3 regions of the Shewanella sp. 10N.286.51.B2 genome follow, and region 3 is predicted to be linked to each of the others. Evidence: riboswitches for the same ligand, from Rfam matches in the RefSeq annotation. Region 3 holds a riboswitch; each other region holds the start of a gene.
What was found. Region 3 has a riboswitch for cobalamin ahead of AB4140_RS18685 (TonB-dependent receptor domain-containing protein). Riboswitches for the same ligand answer to the same signal wherever they lie in the genome.
Positions count from the first base shown of each region.

Region 1: another riboswitch for cobalamin. It lies ahead of AB4140_RS02015 (ABC transporter ATP-binding protein); the one in region 3 lies ahead of AB4140_RS18685 (TonB-dependent receptor domain-containing protein).
Region 2: another riboswitch for cobalamin. It lies ahead of AB4140_RS01850 (TonB-dependent receptor); the one in region 3 lies ahead of AB4140_RS18685 (TonB-dependent receptor domain-containing protein).

Region 1 covers NZ_JBFRKH010000009.1:55,346-61,612, forward strand. Annotated here, with positions in the region: gene metH (methionine synthase) at 1-86, opposite strand, end outside; gene AB4140_RS02010 (histidine phosphatase family protein) at 384-1,085, shown strand; cobalamin riboswitch at 1,224-1,396, shown strand; gene AB4140_RS02015 (ABC transporter ATP-binding protein) at 1,514-2,401, shown strand; gene AB4140_RS02020 (FecCD family ABC transporter permease) at 2,398-3,540, shown strand; gene cobT (nicotinate-nucleotide--dimethylbenzimidazole phosphoribosyltransferase) at 3,565-4,632, shown strand; gene AB4140_RS02030 (adenosylcobinamide-GDP ribazoletransferase) at 4,733-5,581, shown strand; gene cobU (bifunctional adenosylcobinamide kinase/adenosylcobinamide-phosphate guanylyltransferase) at 5,635-6,186, shown strand.
Region 2 covers NZ_JBFRKH010000009.1:14,371-20,637, reverse strand. Annotated here, with positions in the region: gene AB4140_RS01855 (HDOD domain-containing protein) at 1-457, opposite strand, end outside; gene AB4140_RS01850 (TonB-dependent receptor) at 674-2,659, opposite strand; cobalamin riboswitch at 2,792-3,011, opposite strand; gene AB4140_RS01845 (hypothetical protein) at 3,226-3,876, opposite strand; gene AB4140_RS01840 (DUF3622 domain-containing protein) at 3,986-4,324, opposite strand; gene AB4140_RS01835 (U32 family peptidase) at 4,404-6,267, opposite strand, start outside.
Region 3 covers NZ_JBFRKH010000078.1:14,241-20,507, reverse strand. Annotated here, with positions in the region: gene AB4140_RS18695 (hypothetical protein) at 1-208, shown strand, start outside; gene cobS (adenosylcobinamide-GDP ribazoletransferase) at 479-1,252, shown strand; cobalamin riboswitch at 2,160-2,326, shown strand; gene AB4140_RS18685 (TonB-dependent receptor domain-containing protein) at 2,445-4,268, shown strand; gene AB4140_RS18680 (ABC transporter ATP-binding protein) at 4,325-5,137, shown strand; gene AB4140_RS18675 (iron ABC transporter permease) at 5,124-6,137, shown strand; gene cobU (bifunctional adenosylcobinamide kinase/adenosylcobinamide-phosphate guanylyltransferase) at 6,134-6,267, shown strand, end outside.

The sequences.
Region 1 (6,267 bases), on a different contig from region 3:
ATGGCACCATCGAGGATAACTATGCGCTGTTTTAGCGTATTTGTAAGTTGTTCAAGTACCTGACTGTAGGAAGTCGACTTCGCCATAACGTATTACCTTAATTGCTTTTATGCTAATCACTTAATCGAGCGTTAAATAACACGCTAACTTAAGTAGTTAGTGGATTGTGTTAACGGTTTTAGATGAAATAAGCATACCTTTATTTATGCTTTTATAGGGCAGAATAATGCGAAATCCCCTGTAATAAAATTCATCTTAAAATATTTTGTTTGGACATTTAAACGTATAGACGTCCATAATACGTTTAAATAGATTGTAAGAGCAAGCCCATTGCTCACACTAAAAACATAAGCCAATTGAAACGGCCGATGGAGTCTCCTTAGATGAAGCAAGCTAAGATAATATTGTTACGCCATGGCCAATGTGAGGGCGACAGTATTTTGCGGGGTAAAACCGATGTGGCGCTAACTGATTTGGGGCTAACGAACATGCACCAGAGTGCGGCTAAGCTAGGGCTATTAGGTTGTTTGCCATCACTGCAGCTATACAGTTCGCCTTTGGTGCGCTGCCATGCGTTTGCCGCTGAATTAGCGCAGCAGTTAAACCAAGTGAGTGCTGATTTAGCTTTACAGGTTGAGATAATGTCTCAATTACAGGAAATTGATTTTGGCTTGTGGGACGGAAAAAGCTTTGCAGAGCTTTATCAGCATAGCGCTAAAGCGTTAGATGCCTATTGGGATAACCCTTGGGAGCATGGCGCGCCCCAAGCTGAGCCCATGGCTGAATTTGAACAAAGGGTGGCGCAGGCTTTTGCGCAAATAACCTTGCAAGCTTACAACTTGGCTGAAGCTCATACTGCTGAGGCTAATAGTGCTAAGGCAACAGCATCAGCCACTGCTCTGGTAGTGACTCACGGTGGAGTTATCCGTCATATTATCGCTTTGGTGTTAGGGCTTGAGCGCTGTAAAGGGCTATATGGACAACTGAATATAGATTATGCCGCGACGGTAACCATTGATGTGTTTTGGCCTGAAGCTGATGATAAATCGACTAAACCCGTCTATCGTTTAAACTGGAATAATTAGTTTTAGCCTAAAATTAGCAGAAAAAACTAACTTCACTTAGGCAGATATACCGTACAATATAAGCCGCATTTATTAAGTGCAATAAAATTTCAAATTAAGTCAATTTAGCTGCAGTTGAGTGCTTGTGTGAAATGCTTTAAGCAACACCAGTATCAAGCGGTTCGCTAAATGAGTAGGGAATCGAGAACTAGCCTAAATGCTGTTTAGCTCGAACTGTACCCGCAACTGTAAAATAGCATCTCATCACTTGTAAGATAAGTGATTAATGAATGCCATTAAGTCAGATACCTAGCTTAGTTTTTCTTGCTGAATTAGCAGCACCTAACAACAACTTGAGCGGGTAACTCAGGCGGAGTTTGTATCGTGATCAGTATTAAAACCCCAGTTGTGGCTAAACATGCCTCTTGGATAACCGCAGGGGTAGTATCTTGACTACTGCGGCATTAACAGTTGATCAGCTAAGCTGGTCAGTTGCAGACAATGAGATCCTTTCTCAAGTCAGTTTTGCCTTGCAACGTGGTGAAATGCTAGGGCTTATTGGCCCTAATGGTGCGGGTAAATCCAGCTTACTGCGCTGCTTGTATCGCTATATCACCCCTGATGCTGGCAAAATCAGCTTATTTGGCGACAATATTAATGGTTTTTCTCATAAACAATTGGCCACTAAGGTTGCCGTTGTGCAGCAAGAGTCACCCCATTATTTTGATATGACCACCCATCAACTGGTTTCTATGGGCTTAACGCCCCATAAAGGCCTTTTTGAAACCAATACCCAAGCAGATGCAGATGATATTGCCAAGGCGCTGGCTAAAGTGGGTCTTGAGCACAAAGCCTTGCAGCAATATGAGCAGTTATCTGGCGGTGAAAAACAGCGGGCATTAATTGCACGGGCTATCGTGCAAAAGCCGCAGTTATTGATCCTTGATGAGCCGACTAATCATTTAGATATTCGCTATCAAATCCAAATTCTTGAGTTGGTTAGGCAACTTGGCATTAGCGTGATTGCCTCTATTCACGATCTTAATTTAGCCAGCGCAATGTGCGATAGATTGCTGTTACTTGATCAAGGAAAGTGCATCGCTCAAGGTTTACCTGATGAAGTATTAACAGAAACCATTTTGGGGAACGTGTTTGATGTTTGCTGCCAAATATCAAGTCACCCACAGCACGGTAAACCGTTAATTACCTACTTTTATGGTTATCAAAGTCATTATGACAATGCTAATCAAAACACTTGTCAAAGCTCGCAGCAAAACGCATATCCAAGCTCTGAACAAAAACATGGCCAATCAAACCACGGGCAGGGCGATAAATGACAGCCATTGATGCCACACAATCAGTGAAGCTAGCAAAGCAGATGAGTTTAAGTTTTAAGCATAAGCTACTGCTGTTTGTTACTGCCATAGTGACCTTCGTTACTCCAATCGCCGCGGCAAGTTTCGGCGCTGCTAATATCAGTTTTGAACAAGTCGTTAGCTTGTTTGCTAATTTGGCATTAGGTACAGGTGAAACAGATTCACTAACGCAGCGGATTGTGTTTGAGCTGCGTTTTCCAAGAATTATTTTAGCCTTTGTGGCAGGCGCAGGTTTGGCGCTTGCGGGCAGTGTATTGCAAACGGTGACACGTAACCCGTTGGCGGATCCCTATTTATTTGGTATTAGCTCTGGGGCGTCATTTGGGGCGGTATTAGTGCTGAGCTTTTTTGGCAGCCAAGGCTTAGTGCTGCAATGGTTAGCAGAGTCTTCTGGTCATCTTGCCAATGCCATTTTACGTTCAGGCTTATTCAGTAATGATGCCTGGTGGTCTTGGTCATCCATTAGTTTACCAATTGGCGCTTTTATTGGTTCGAGTTTATCTGTGCTGTTGGTATTAGGTTTATCTGGTTTTGGTCGTGCTAGCCAAGTTGAGCGGATGCTATTGTCTGGGGTGGCCACCTCTTTCATGTTCGGCGCGCTAACCAGTTTGGTACTGTATTTTTCAAGCCCTCAAGCGGCGGCTTCAGTATTATTTTGGAGTTTGGGCAGCTTTGCTAAAGCTAGCTGGGCAGGCCTGATTATCCCATCTGTGGTGGTAGTTTGCAGCATATTAATTATTTTAGCTTTTAAGCGTCAGGTATTAGCCATTCAAGCGGGGGATGAAACGGCGCACTCCTTAGGGGTTAACGTCGCCAAAATTCGCTTAGCTATGCTTATTTTGTGTTCATTAATCACCGCCACGCTGGTGGCAAGTTGCGGCGGCATTGGCTTTGTTGGCTTGATGATCCCTCATACCGTGCGGCTGCTCTATCCTGGGCAACAACCTATTATGATGACGGCATTAGTCGGCGGCATATTTATGGTATGGATTGATGTATTAGCCCGTTGTTTATTAGGCAACCAAGAGTTGCCGGTAGGTATTATCACTGCCGCAATTGGTAGTGTATTTTTTCTTTTTGTATTACGTCATCGTCGATGAGATTGCAGTTTTGGAGAGTAAGGGATGTTTGCGGTAGATCCAGTTAGTCATAAATTTGATGATCAAATACAGCATAAAATTAATCAGAAAACTAAGCCGCTAGGGGCGCTAGGGTTACTCGAAACGCTAGCAATGCAGATTGCGCAAGTGCAACTAACGCCACAAGCTAATATGAAACCAAAGTACAATATTAGGCATAAGCTGAGTATTAATAAGCCCGCTATGTTGGTGTTTGCTGGTGATCATGGTATTGCTGCTCATGGGGTATCGATTGCCCCCAGTGAAGTTACTCAACAAATGGTGGCTAACTTTGCTAATGGCGGCGCTGCGATTAATGTCTTTTGCCGTCAAATGGGTTTAAACCTTGAAGTGATTGATTGCGGCATGTTGCAGCCAGTTGATGACCCTCGTATTACTCAGCATCGTTTAGGCAATGGCACTCAAGCCATTCATCAAAAAGCGGCTATGAGTTTATTAGCGGTTAAAGATGGCTTTAGCTATGCAAGTGAAGTGGTGCAACGTCACTATGATTCAGGTTGTAACCTGATTGCGCTTGGTGAAATGGGCATTGGCAATACCTCGTCAGCTGCGGCGATTATGGCCGCATTATTAGGCTTAGATATTAAAGAGTGTGTCGGCCGAGGTACGGGGATTGATGATAGAGCCTTTGCTCTTAAAACCGAGTTATTGGGGGTAGCGCTTAACCTGCATAGAAGTAAATTTACCGATCCGGTTAATGTACTTGCCTGTGTTGGCGGCTTTGAAATTGTGCAAATGACAGGCGCTATTTTAGCGGCCGCTGAGAAAAAGATGCTGGTGGTTATTGATGGCTTTATTGCAACCGCAGCGGCATTAGCCGCAGTTAAATTACACCCTGATGTAAAAGATTACTTAATTTTTGCTCACCAATCAGATGAGCAAGGCCATATTAAAATGCTAGCCGCAATGGATGCTAAACCATTATTGCAATTAGGGTTTAGACTAGGTGAAGGTACAGGCGCTGCGCTATCACTGCCAATCATTGAAGCGGCGGTGAACTTCTACAATGATATGGCTAGTTTTGAAAATGCCGGCGTAAAGTCAGTGGTGTAATTGCGCTGCGAATCGAGAAGTAAATCGAGAAGTAAATAACGCAGTAAATATTAACGCTGTGATAGCCAATTAGCTGTGATAGGCAATTAAAGGAAACGTCATGGAGCAACAGTCGTCATCTGAGGGGGCAAAAAATCAGTCTGATGAAACTGATTATCAAGCGCCTAAAAGTGGAAGTACACTAAAAAAACAACTGAATTTATTGCTTATTGCGTTAAGTTTCTTCACTCGAATCCCTGTGCCAGCTTGGGTTGAGTTTGACAGTGAAAAGCTTAATCAAGCTAGCCGTTATTTTGGCGTAATAGGGTTATTTGTTGGCAGCATAAGCGCAGCGGTGTTTTGGGTGAGTCAGTTTGTGTTGCCTAATGGGGTTGCGGTGATCTTGGCGATGATAACCGGCGTATTAGTCACAGGAGGCTTTCATGAAGATGGCCTTGCTGATACCGCTGATGGTTTTGGTGGTGGCTGGAAAGTTGCTGACAAGCTGCGCATCATGAAAGATTCAAGAATAGGCACTTATGGCACCTTAGCCTTAGTGCTTTGCCTATTATTAAAGTGGCAATTGTTAGTCGAAATTGCCCTTTATAGCCCGATTAATGCGGTCGTCGCCATTGTTGTTGCCCATGGTTTAAGCCGCGTGTTAGCAGGGAGCATTATCTTTTCAGGCCAATATGTTACTGAAGATGATGGCAGCAAATCAAAACCTCTGGCGCAGCATCAGCACATCAATGATTTATTGATTTTATGCTTAAGTGGCTTTGTGGTACTAGCCTGCTTAAACGGCGTAGTCGCCTTTGGGTTGTTATTGCTATTAGTGTTATTACGACAAGCCTTGATATGGGGCGGTAATCGTCAAATTGGCGGCTATACCGGTGACACGTTAGGCGCTGCACAACAGATTGCTGAACTACTGTGTTATGGCGCAATTTTAGTCATAGGGCTAAATTAAATTTTTGAAGTAAAAATTTTAGCTTAGATGAATGTTAATAAAGGAAAAACTGCATGATCCATCTGGTGCTTGGTGGTGCCCGTTCAGGTAAAAGCCGTTATGGTGAATCCCTTGCTGAGCCTTTCGCTTTGCAAGGGCATCGTTGCGTCTATATCGCCACCGCCACCGCACTTGATGATGAGATGAAGCAGCGAATTTTACGTCACCAACAAGACAGAGATAACTCAAATATTGATTGGCAGCTGGTTGAAACGCCGCTAGCCATTGCCCATACCTTAGTTAAATATGACTCCCCGAATACGGTATTGTTTGTCGATTGCCTCACGCTGTATTTAACTAATCATCTTGTGGCCAGTGAAGAGACCCACCGTGATGGTGTTGATGAATTATGGCAACAGCAAAAGCAGGCGTTATTGGCATGTTTACCCACTCTTGAAGCGCAGGTGATATTAATCAGCAATGAAGTGGGCTCAGGCATTGTGCCACTTGGGGAATTAAGCCGTCGTTTTGCTGATGAAGCCGGTTGGTTAAACCAAGCTATTGCTAAAATCGCTGACAAAGTCACCTTAGTGGTTGCAGGCTTACCCGTTGAGCTTAAACGCTAAACCTATGGCTAAGCTATATTCTTACAACAGCGATTGTATAAGCATGGTTAACACTGCCAATACCTCATTCACTTTCTCTAA
Region 2 (6,267 bases), on a different contig from region 3:
AGGTTTGCAGTTCATCTGCATCAATATCTATAGCTTGTTTATTGTCTTCAAGCTCACGTAAATAATGCACTGCATCGGTAGCGATATTTTCAGTAAGCGCCCAATAGCCCTTAACTAATTTACAATATGGTTCAGGTAATTCATCTAAGCGTTCTTTTAGATAAAATGAGAAGCTATAGCGGTAAATATTGACTTGGCCTAAACGGATAAGCGCATCTTTTATACTGCGATTTTTTGTCGCGATTACGCCACCAGCTTGAGCGGTATTACTGCGCCAAAGTAAATGAGCGGCAAGCGCGGGATCGCTGGCAATGATATCGATAATAATGCGGATATCTGCTTCATTAATTAAGGCCTTTTTTAAAGGGATCAAAATACCACGGCGCCCAATGACTTGTTCTTCGTTGCCAATAATAGCTTTTACTTGAGTGAGTACCTGCTGCTCAAGGTAGGTCATAAAGCGATGCTTCCCTGTATAATTCTTCGTTCTCGATTAACGAATTTATCCATAGAAACCCTACAAAGGTCAAGTGATTAATGCTGATTAAGACAAAAAGCCGACAAGTGCTTTGTCGGCTTTAGTATCTTCAGTGTAATTAGCTAGATAACAAGTTATTATCGTCTAAAAATCAGACGCTTCGCTTATTATCTGTTAGTTCATTACAAAGGGATTTTAAAAACGATAACCTAAGCTTAAGCGAATTGAGCGACCATTACCCGAGTAATAACCGCTGCCGCCCCATTCCTCAGGAACATAATAGCCAGCACTGACATATTGCTTATCTAACAAGTTGTCAGCACGTAAACTGGCACTCCACTCATTACGGGTATAGTTAATGGCTAAGTTAGCTAATACATAACTGGATAACTTAGGGTCAACATTGGCATTATCACCTTCAATAAAGCGCTCGCCAGTATAAATACCTTCAGCAAAAACCTGCCACTGTTGGGCAATATCATAACTCACATACGCACGGGCATTATGCTCCGCAACCCAAGAAAGCGCCTTGCCTTCGTTCTCGCCTTCGGTAAATTCAGCATCAATGTAATCATATGATGCGCCCAGCAACCAATCTGCAGCGATTTGCACATCATAAGCGGCATTAACGCCAAAACGAGTTGAAGCATCAGCATTAACGTTAGCACCGCCGCCCTGTGGACCATCAGTGCGCCCTGCGTCATATACAATTTCATCTTCCAAATCTAAACGGTAAAGGTTTAATTTGAAGGTTTGTGTTGTAGTGGTCCAGTCCCAACCTGCTTCATATGAACGGCCGGTTTGTGGATCAAGACCAAGGGTGGTAATTGGGGTATAGGCTTGCTCATCCACTTTGGCAAAACGGAAATTATCATTGGCGCGAATATAAAAACGATGCGCAAGGCTTGGACGATAATTTAACCCTAACTCAAATACATGGGCATCATTATCAAGCTCAACACCATTTGCGTATGATAATTGATCTGTTAAGTCATCTGTCACTTCACTGTAACGCCCACCAACTACATAGGATAATGACTGCGTTAATGGCACTGAGGCTTGCACATAAGCACTGGTCACTTTCTGTTCATTATTACGTTGAATGTAAGCAGTATCAAAATCGGCCTCACCGATACTTAAATCAATCCCAGCAACAATGTCTAAATCGCCATTATCTAACTGATAATTTGCCGTGGCTTTGGGGGAAAAGCTCAATAAGCTACGCTCAATACGCCCTGCACTGCCCCAAAGGAAGTTGGTGGTTAACGTATCTGAATAAGTTAAATCAGCGACTAATGCCCACTCTTTAGTTAGTTGATATTCATAACCACTGCGCAGTGCGGTAGTCATTTCATGGACATAATCATCATCGGTAAAAGGTGCGGCCTGAGTTGGATCTTGCAGATACTGCTCCAGTGTTAGCGCACCAGGGGCCTGGCGATCATTATCGAAGTAGCTGGCTTCAACAAAGAAATTTTGTAAATCAGTTTGATATTGCAAACGGCCTAGAATTGAGCCGGTTTCACTGTCGTTATTATCGCGATAGTTATCACTTTGATTGTAACTGCCGGCCAAGTAATAATGCCAAGCGTCATTAATTTTGCCTGAAATATCCCCTTTAGCTTCATAAGTATCAAAGCTGCCAGCACTTAATTGCAGTCCGCCGCCGTCTTTATTAGGCGCTTTAGTGATGATGTTAATCACCCCGCCAACAGCTTGATCGCCATAAAGTACCCCAGCACTACCTGATAATATTTCCACCCGCTCAACTTGATTTAACGGCACTGCATTAATGCTAGGAGCCGCAATATCAATATTGTTTAAGCGGCGACCATCAATCAAAATTAAGGTATTGCTGGCGGCTTGAGACGCTGAAAAACCGCGCATGGCAAAAGTCGTACCTGAGTTGTTATCAGACACTTGAATACCCGCTTGAGAACGTAATAACTCCGTTAAGCTCACCGCACCACTAAGCTGAATATCAGCTTGGTCGATCACATTTACATTCGCTGCAATATTAAGAGGATTTGCATCTTGACGACCAATAACCACAATTTTTTCAACCTCTGCATTGGCAGAATTGTCTGTTGTGGTGTCAGCGTAAACAACTGAGGTTGTTGAAGCAGCTAGACCAAATACTAGGCTTAATGCTGATGCGATTTTTGTTAGATTTGTACCCATTTACCTTTAACTCCTGAAAGGAAAAATGGGGCATATTTGTCGCAGCGCATCGTACTCGTAAATTTATCTGTTAGCGATAAGCCATGATTATTTACAAGCAACGAGCTACATTTCGAGATCTGCCCACCGAAATCTCAAAATCATCTATAGGGCCGGTCTCCGGACTTAGGTTAAAGTAGCAAAGCTACTGACGAACATGAATTTTTAACGTTAAATAGCAGCTTAAATTTCACAGCTACAAGCTTTATCGCACTCAGTCCTCACCATTACCGTTGCGGGGGCAGTACTAGATTTTCACTAGTTTCCCGATTATCCCGTGTCATACACAGGCACCACTATAAATTGACGATAAATTATATAAATTTTTGATTGCTACGACTTAAAGCAGCCATATAACAAGCTGATATAGTATAACGTGCTTATGGGGATTTTTGATATAACGAAAATGAATCAATCATATTATTCAACTTATTGAAAAATAGTCTGAATAATATGATTACTCATTAATAGCTCGCTTACTGATAAGCGGATTGTTGATAAACCAATTATTGATAAAAAGAAAATTTCTAGAATCGTAACTGCTTAAAATTCGACATAAATTGACGATGATTGGTCGATTTTAATGGCGCTGAGTTTTTATTAAAAACATCGCCGCGCATAGACTTATGCATAAAGTACAAGTCTTCAACGCCTTTAATTACGGCGTAATAACCTATTTCACCTTGCTGTTTAACTGAGCCACCTTGCTGTAAAAAGTTAGCCATAACGGTACAGCCGATAATGCCGTGATACGCTTCTTGACCACCCATCTGGGTTTTTCCAAGTTGCTCATAAACCACCTCACCTTGGCAGCTGTCTTGGTAGGTGCTAGCAAAATTATTTAAAAATCGCTCAGGCTCGATATTTTCTGCCAAGCCCTCAAAGCCTTGAATACAGAATAAATCAGACCAATTATTTAAACTTTCCCCAGCAGGAACAAACTCAGCTTTATACATATTCCCTTTGCTAGAATTAAATGCCATATTCCAGCCAATAGGCAGCTCAAAAGACACACTTTTGGAAAATATTGATAACTCTCTTTTTGCAGCGTTAGTTGCATCTGCTGATTGATTGGTGGTGCTATTGAGGTAAGACTGTGACTCTTTGGCCATTACTTTATTTCCAGGGCCTAATAACAACAGCCCTGAAAATATTATTGTCGTAAAGCAAGCTTTCATACCTAATTCGTCCTTGGTATTGGTGCTGAAAGGTGAAGTTTGGTTTATTCAAAAATAAATACGGCAAACCTTGTCACCAAGTTGTTGCATTACTGTAATGTTTTAACGCTTAATCTTCAACAACATCTGCGCTATCGGCAGCATCTATTTGCTTAGCATCATCTGATAATGCATCTGCTTCATCGGTTAATGCTTCTGCAGCAATTGCATCTGCAATTGATTTAGCCTTAAGTTGTTTTTCTGTTTTACGTTTATTGCGTTCAGCTTGCGTGGTTAAAAAAGCGGGAAGCTCTTGCTTACCCCAAGCTTCAGCCTCGGCTTCTGATGCAAATCCGTCATGACTTTTAGACACAATAGTCTTAGTTGCAGTCATACGACGAGTGATTTCAGTTTTCCAAGTTGTACCAACTTGTTTTACTCTAAAATCATATTTTTTTGCTTTAGTCATTTTGGGCTTTTTCCTACAAATTTATCGCCACGCATCGCGCGTGATAATGGTTATTGAGTAATAAGATGACATCACCTGATTACTTTACTAATTGATTTGATCCAACGATCATCATTTCACATTTTAGGCAATCGAAAACCAGCTTTAAGCGGTCTTTGCCAATATCGAGCACCATTGGGTCAGCTTTAATGCCTTCAACTTCTTTAGGGCATAAATTAAAGCTGTAACGTAAGCAATGCTTAGTCACCATTAATGGTGCATCGGTTAATAGTTTGTTTTTCTCGTAAGTGTCTTCAATTTGAACCACACCGTGTTGCTCATAAAATTCACGAGACTTATCGTTTGCAACATTAGATAAAAAACTTAAATACTTTTGCGGGAAACGCGCTGACTTATCATGCTCAGCTCGCTGTGGTCGCTGGTAGCCTTTTACTCTGGCGTCATCAAAGGCGGCAATGGCATCTCGCCTTAAACCATTAATCACTGACGCTGGTAAAAACCAACGATTAGCACATTCAATCGTTAACTGCTGTAACTGATAGTCACTGTTACCCAGTTTGCCGAGCTGCGTTCGCAGGCTTGCATCTGCTTTAGCGTAATCTTTCGCCGGCTCTTTTGCCCACTCAAGCTCTACTGTAACGCTATGGGCATGCTTGTCACTGATGGTCAGTGAAATGCCTTGCGGCGTATCAGCCAATACCATATCAACCGCAATGTTACGGCTAGCAGAGTCTTTTGATAGCAAAGCATCAAATTGATGATCGAAGTTTCTAAATAACTCCACACCGACTTTTAAGTCTTTCGACACATCGGTCAGATATAAAGTATTACCATCAGCGCGGTTAACCCTTAAGCCTTTGGTTTTGTTATCAGATAAACGCTGCTTTTGATAACCATCAATAAAGAAGCACAAGCCATCACCGTTATTAAACTCAACGGCTTTACCCGCTTTACTGCTATCGACTTTAATAAAATCGCGGCCAACACTGGTGATAACCCCCACTTTTTCACCAATGTACTTTGGCGAGCTAAAATGCTCAATTTGCTCAGTACGTTGATTAATAAAGTAATCTGTCTTACCGCGGTTAAAGCTTTTTTCAGGATCTGGCGTAAAAGTAAATTCGCTTCGACCATGAGACATTGACTCAAGATCGCTGCGGCGATCAATAATCGCATCTAACTGCTGGCGATAATGGGCGGTGACGTTTTTAAGATAACTAATATCTTTTAAACGGCCTTCCACTTTAAATGATGTTACGCCTGCATCAATTAATGCTTCTAAATTCTCAGTTTGGTTGTTGTCTTTTAATGACAACAAATGCTGATTTTCAGCTAACACTTCACCATCACGGGTGGATAAATCGCAAGGCAAACGGCACATTTGTGAACATTCACCACGGTTAGCACTGCGATTAGAAAACGCATGACTGATATTACATAAGCCGCTATAACTGACGCACAATGCGCCATGAACAAAGTACTCAAGCTTAAGTTGCGTACTGGCTGCAATTTCTTTAATTTGCGGTAAATTCAGCTCACGGGCTAATACCACCTGTGAAAAACCGACCTGTTCTAAAAACACTGCTTTTTCTGGGGTGCGATTATCCATTTGGGTACTCGCGTGCAGTGCAATTGGCGGTAAATCTAACTGCAACAAGCCCATATCTTGAATAATTAATGCATCCACACCTGCTTCGTATAATTCCCAAATAAGTGCCTGCGCTTTGGCAATTTCGTCATCCATTAAAATGGTATTTAACGCTACAAACACTTGAGCATGATAACGATGAGCAAACTCTGCCAGTCTGGCAATGTCTTCCACACTATTACCGGCATTATGGCGTGCACCAAATGCAGGTCCGCCAATATATACAGCATCAGCACCATGACGAATAGCTTCAATGCCGTAATCAGCATTTTTAGCGGGTGCCAGTAGTTCAAGC
Region 3 (6,267 bases):
AAAAGCCGTTGATAATCAACGGCTTTTCTCGTATTTAATATGGCGGAGAGATAGGGATTTGAACGCAAGGCTTCCTATTATATATAAAATGATGTGTTCAGCCGTGCCTGCTGTGGAGAACTTAGCTCAACCTGCTACGCTGGAAGCAATGGACGCTGTTAAAAAGTTCCAATTGAAATTTTATGTTGTTGACAGTATTCAATATTAGTTCACCTCAATTACATTGCAGTTGAAAGCTGTGAAAAAGCACAGTCTTTCTTCCTTAAAAAGAAACTTGTGATCTATTACTCATACCTAATTTGAGTTAATCACTATATTAAATATCCATTCAATCAAAAAAATTTAATGATATTGAAAAAGTGGTTACTCTCCCCCACTTTTGCCCTAACAAGTTCTCAGTAACATTATGCAAACCATAAATAGTAATCTTAAAATACTCTATCACTAACCCCACAAGATTAAAGAGAAAAAACAAGTTATGAGTAACTTAGACATAAAAAAAAACAATATATTTAATGAAGTTCTTGCAGCCATTAGTTTTCTAACACGCTTTCCTTTTACAAATCACATGATGTTTCATGAAAAGACGGTGGCGGCTGCTAGTCGTTGGTTTTCATTGGTTGGTCTTTTTATAGGTTTTTTTGGCGCAGCTGTATACTTTGCACTTAGCTTAGTAGTTCCTCATTCCCTTGCGTGCGTTGTGACTTTGGTAATACTCATCCTTGCAACCGGTGCCTTTCATGAAGATGGCTTGGCCGATCTCGCTGATGGCTTTGGTGGAGGTTGGGATAAAAGCAGAAAGTTAGCAATAATGAAAGATAGCCAGATTGGCACCTATGGGGTACTTGCATTAATATCAACCTTTGCAATAAAACTGAGTAGCCTGCAGCTACTCAGTATGCAGCAAGTCATGCTCGCATTAATAACTGCACATGGTGCTAGCAGAGCTATCTCTGGCATGGTGCCATTCTTTCTTGAATATGCACGTATAGGGGAAAACAAAACACCACAAAAATCAAATACTATCAACTACAACACATTATTGATACTAACTGCATGTGGTTTCCCTGGATTGCTTTTACTGCCAAGCAGCTTAACTTTATTATTACTAGCAACTTGGTTGATAGCTTTTGTTTTATTACTCAAGTTAATGAAAAAACAAATAAATGGATATACAGGTGACACCCTTGGCGCAACGCAGCAAGTAATAGAGTTATTAACTTATATTTGCTTTGTTATTTGGACATATTAGTATATTAATACTTATTGAAACTAGTGATTACAAATCAAAACCAGACAGGATTAGTGCACTTAACATGTTAAAGTAAAAAATATTAAGGTGATGGAAAACCCTTTAGTTTAAAAGTGATAAAACTTAATATTTTTATTTCAGCCAGTTGCTGATTAATTCATAGAGAGTCTTTATTTAAAAAATAAAAACACGTTTCTCAGCAGCTAACTTTCCTATCTAGTTTAAAAGTCTCACTGCTAACATTTGCATTCTAGCAATCACACTTAAGCGTAAACAACCTATAATTTATAAAATTACACATAGGTTCCGTGATGAAAATTTAGCCTCAAAAAAAATGAGGTTAGATGCCTCTAACCTCATAATGCAGGGTTACCAAGTAAGAGTGATGAAGTTATTACTCAGTTTTACCATATACTTTGGGTGGAAGTATATATTAAAAAATATCAAAAAAGCCACAATATAAAAATCTGACTTCAAATAACATTTAACTTGCAGAAAAAACGATATCAAAATAAGAATAAACCAAACAATTATGGTTACATTCAAATGTTGTGAATATTGTTTTAAACATCTCTATTACGATATGCGTAAAACAACTCTCACAACAAATAATAGCAATGCTTATTAATTTTTAATATGTTACTTTTAACAGTAATTTAAACATATTATAAAATTAATTTTCAACCTAAGTCTTATTACAAGTAAAAATAGCTCATATTTAAAGCAAGAAAAACCGCCCCATAAAGTCTCACCACAAAAGTACTGTTAAAAGTCACACACTTTAGTCCATATAAATAAACCTGTGACCATTTTCACATTCCAACTACCAATAATTGATTATATTCCACCACATCATCGATGGGTAAAGTAACAGTTCACAACAATGAGTTGTGCGAACAAGCTTTATCACTATCAATACAATTAGGGTGTTATTTTTGGGAATGTGGTGAGACCCCACAGCTGTACCTGCAACTGTAAACAGAGCGAAATACTTTTTACCACTGACTTTATATCGGGAAGGTGTATTTCTAGATGCTGTGAGCCAGGAGACCGACCTAATTGTTCGATGTACTCAAGCGGGTTTCTTGAGACATAGAAAGATTGGATTTTTTCTATTCGCTACTAGTTACTCAATTATTAACAAGCAGCGCATCTCCCGCTATTTTAAACTCAGCATAACAAGGCAACAACAATGAGTTTTAAACTGCGTTTATCAGCTATCACATTAGCTATTTTTCAAACTTACAGTGTAAATGCTGCAGCACCTGCAGTCCCAGTGCATGAAACAATCGTGGTCACTGGAACACGTTTTGAGAGCACACCAGACTCACAACTTACGGTAATTAATACCATTGAACGTGAAGAAATTGATGTGCTTAATCCCAAATCAGTAGTTGATGTTCTAGAAGCATTACCAGGTTTAAGTGTGACTCGAAATGGTGGGGCTGGACAAACGGCTTCAGTGAGTATACGAGGCACCAGCTCTGGGCATTCATTGGTGCTTATTGATGGTTTAAGGGTTGGATCTGCCCCCCTAAACGCTGTCAATTTTGGCTCCCTTTCTCCACAAAATATTGAGCGGATAGAAGTCATAAAAGGCCCTAGAGCTTCTATTTGGGGCAGTGATGCTATTGGCGGCGTAATACAAATATTTACTCGCCAACTTAATGGTGGTGAATGGTTTGCCAGTACCGAGTTAGGTAGTAATAACTATCTACGAGGCACTGTAGGTGCGGGAGTGGCACATGGTGATGGTCAAAGTACTATCACAGTAAACAGTGAACGTTCAGATGGATATAATATCCATAATGGCGCTCCAGAAGAAGCTGATGATGATGGCTATGACCGCATAGGATTAACTGTAGCGGGTTTGCAAAATATCTCTGACCAATGGGATATTAGCTGGAGTCTACAATATGACACTGGTAATAGCGAACACGATGATATTTACGCCAGTGGCGGCACTGACCAAGCTGATTTTGACAATTATTTGTGGAATGTTGGCACCCAATATCAGGGCGAGCAACTCACGAGTAAATTAAATATTGGTCAATCTCAAGATTCAAATGTCAATTTTCGCGGTGATAACCCGGATGTCGCGAGACAAAAATACGAAACAACTCGCGATCAAATAAATTGGACAAACCAATTTAAAGCATCTAATGAACTGACGGTTATCGGCGGAGTGGATTGGTATAACGAGTCCGTAAATGGGGATTATGCTGTCAATGAACGAGAAGTTTGGGGAATTTATGCGCTGGCTCAATACCAATGGCATAACGTTCTATTTGAAGGGGCTGTTCGATATGATGACGTTGAAAATATCGACAATGAAACTTCTTATAATTTAAGTGCAGCCTATAACTTTTCTGATCAATGGCGCTTAACGGCAAGCACAGGCACAGGCTTTAAAGCACCTACTTTTAATGACTTATACTGGCCTGGAACAGGAAACCCAGATTTATCCTCCGAAACCTCTGAAAGCTATGAATTAACCCTTAATTATAGGGGCTCTGCTATTCAAGGTTATATCAGTTTATTCCAAAACGATATTAATAACCTCATTGCTTGGGCACCGATTGATGAAGATGGTTACATATGGAAACCTGCCAACATCAATGAAGCCAAGATAAAAGGCTTAGAGTTATCGTTAAATACCAAGCTGTGGCAATTAGACCACCGGATTTCGTACACCTATTTAGATGCCAAAGACACTAAAAATGATGAAGAACTTGTTGGCCGTAGTGAGCACGAGTTTGATTATAGTGTGGGCTATCAATGGGAACACTTTGACCTACTCGTAAGCTATCACTATCAAGGCAAACGCTATTCAGGTTACGGCCAACACCTTGATGCTTACCATAGGGTCGATGTCAGCATGGGATATTGGTTTAACGACAAATGGCAACTACGTGTGAAAACCAACAACATACTTGATGATGACTATATGACCGTCAGCAACTACAACAATCCAGGGATGGAATATTTTGTGAGCTTGAGTTACCAAGCTTTCTAATTATGTCCTAACTAAGACTTAGGCGTCAGCGCTATTGACGCCTAAGTGGAATACTAATGACAGTAAATAACCACACAATAGAACACCTATCAGTTAATAACTTAAGTTGGAGTTGCGCTGATAAAAATGTATTGCAACAACTGAACTTCAAGGTAAATAAAGGAGAGACTATTGGTATTTTAGGCCCTAATGGTGTTGGTAAATCCACATTACTGCGCTGTATTTATAAATACCTAAAGCCATCAACTGGCGAAATCTATCTTGACGGGGTCAATATTAATGACATCTCTCGTCGTCAATTTTCAGCAAAAGTTGCTGTCGTGCTGCAACACCCTCCATCAGGGTTTTCTGTCACCTGCCGCCAATTACTGGCAACGGGCTTAGTTAGCCAGCATAAATGGTGGCAAGCTATTGACTATAAAAAAGAGCAACGGATCATTGATGAAGTGCTTGAGCAAGTTAACTTGTCAGATAAAGGCGAGCATATTTTCGAGCACTTATCTGGTGGAGAAAAACAACGCTTACTGATTGGCAGAGCCCTATTACAAAAGCCAGAAATTTTATTGCTTGATGAGCCTACCAATCACCTTGATATCCGTTACCAACTCGAAGTACTCACATTAATTAAATCGTTAAATATTACTGTTATCGCCACAATTCATGACCTTAATTTAGCCAGCGCCTTTTGCGATCAAATGCTATTTCTCAAAGAAGGTCGTTTAGTCAAAAATGGCCCGCCTTCAGCAGTGATGTCTGAAGATAATATTCGCCATATCTATGGCGTAAATGCCCATATTGATCGTCATCCAACTAATGAGAACCCTCGGATCACATACCATTATTCTGAGGCTTTATATGCGGCTGTTTAATGCAAAAAAATTGCTATTTATTCTTACTCCGTTAGTGCTCATTAGTCCAGTATTTGCCATTGTTATTGGTACCGCAAATATTGAGTTTAATGATGTTATAGGCGCGATTCTTCGGGCCGCTGACATATCAGAGGCTGCAACAGGTTCTTTAGCTATTTCTGACCGTATTATTATTGAGTTACGTATGCCAAGGGCAATTATGGCGATGCTCTGCGGCGCAGGACTAGCCATATCAGGCTCGGTATTACAATGTGTCACTCGTAATCCACTTGCCGACCCATACCTGTTTGGTATTAGTTCAGGGGCAGCATTAGGCGCTATTTTGGCGTTAACTGGCGGAATAATGTTTCTACCATTGCCTGTTTGCGCCTTTTTAGGTTCATTAATTGCAGTAGCAGTCGTCATGGTCATGTCCCGTGATGGGCAAGTTGAAACCCTTGTATTGTCTGGGGTTGCAATCTCATTTTTGCTCTCATCTATCGCCAACCTCATTCTTTATTTTAGCGATCAACAAGCCATACAAGCTGTTTTGTTTTGGTCTTTAGGCAGCTTTGCTAATGCTACTTGGTCCACCTTATTGTACCCCAGCATCATTGTAGTGCTTGGTAGCATTATTGTTTTCCAATTTCAGCGACCTTTGCATGCATTAATGGCAGGCAATGAAAGCGCCCACACCCAAGGGGTGGCAGTACTGCCATTACGGTTAGGCATGCTAATGCTAACCGCATTAATTACCTCATCTTTGGTGGCAACTTGTGGAGGAATAGGCTTTGTTGGCTTGATGGTGCCTCACATTTCAAGAATGTTAGTCGGTGCAGCTCACCCAGCTAGCCTCATTATTACCGCCATGATGGGCGCCATTTTAATGGTCTCTGTCGATATTCTTTCGCGGGTAATTTTACCTAGCCAAGAGCTCCCTGTTGGCGTTATGACCGCCATGATGGGGAGTGCTTTCTTTATTTTTCTTCTTATTAAACGCCAAAAAGGTCGTACTAGATGAAGCAGTTAATTATTGGTGGAGCCCGTTCTGGCAAAAGTAAAATGGCGCAAAACTATGCCTCCCAATGGCAAAGCAATACGCAAGGTGAAGTCATTGTTATTGTTACAGCGCAAAATAAGGATGGTGCGAT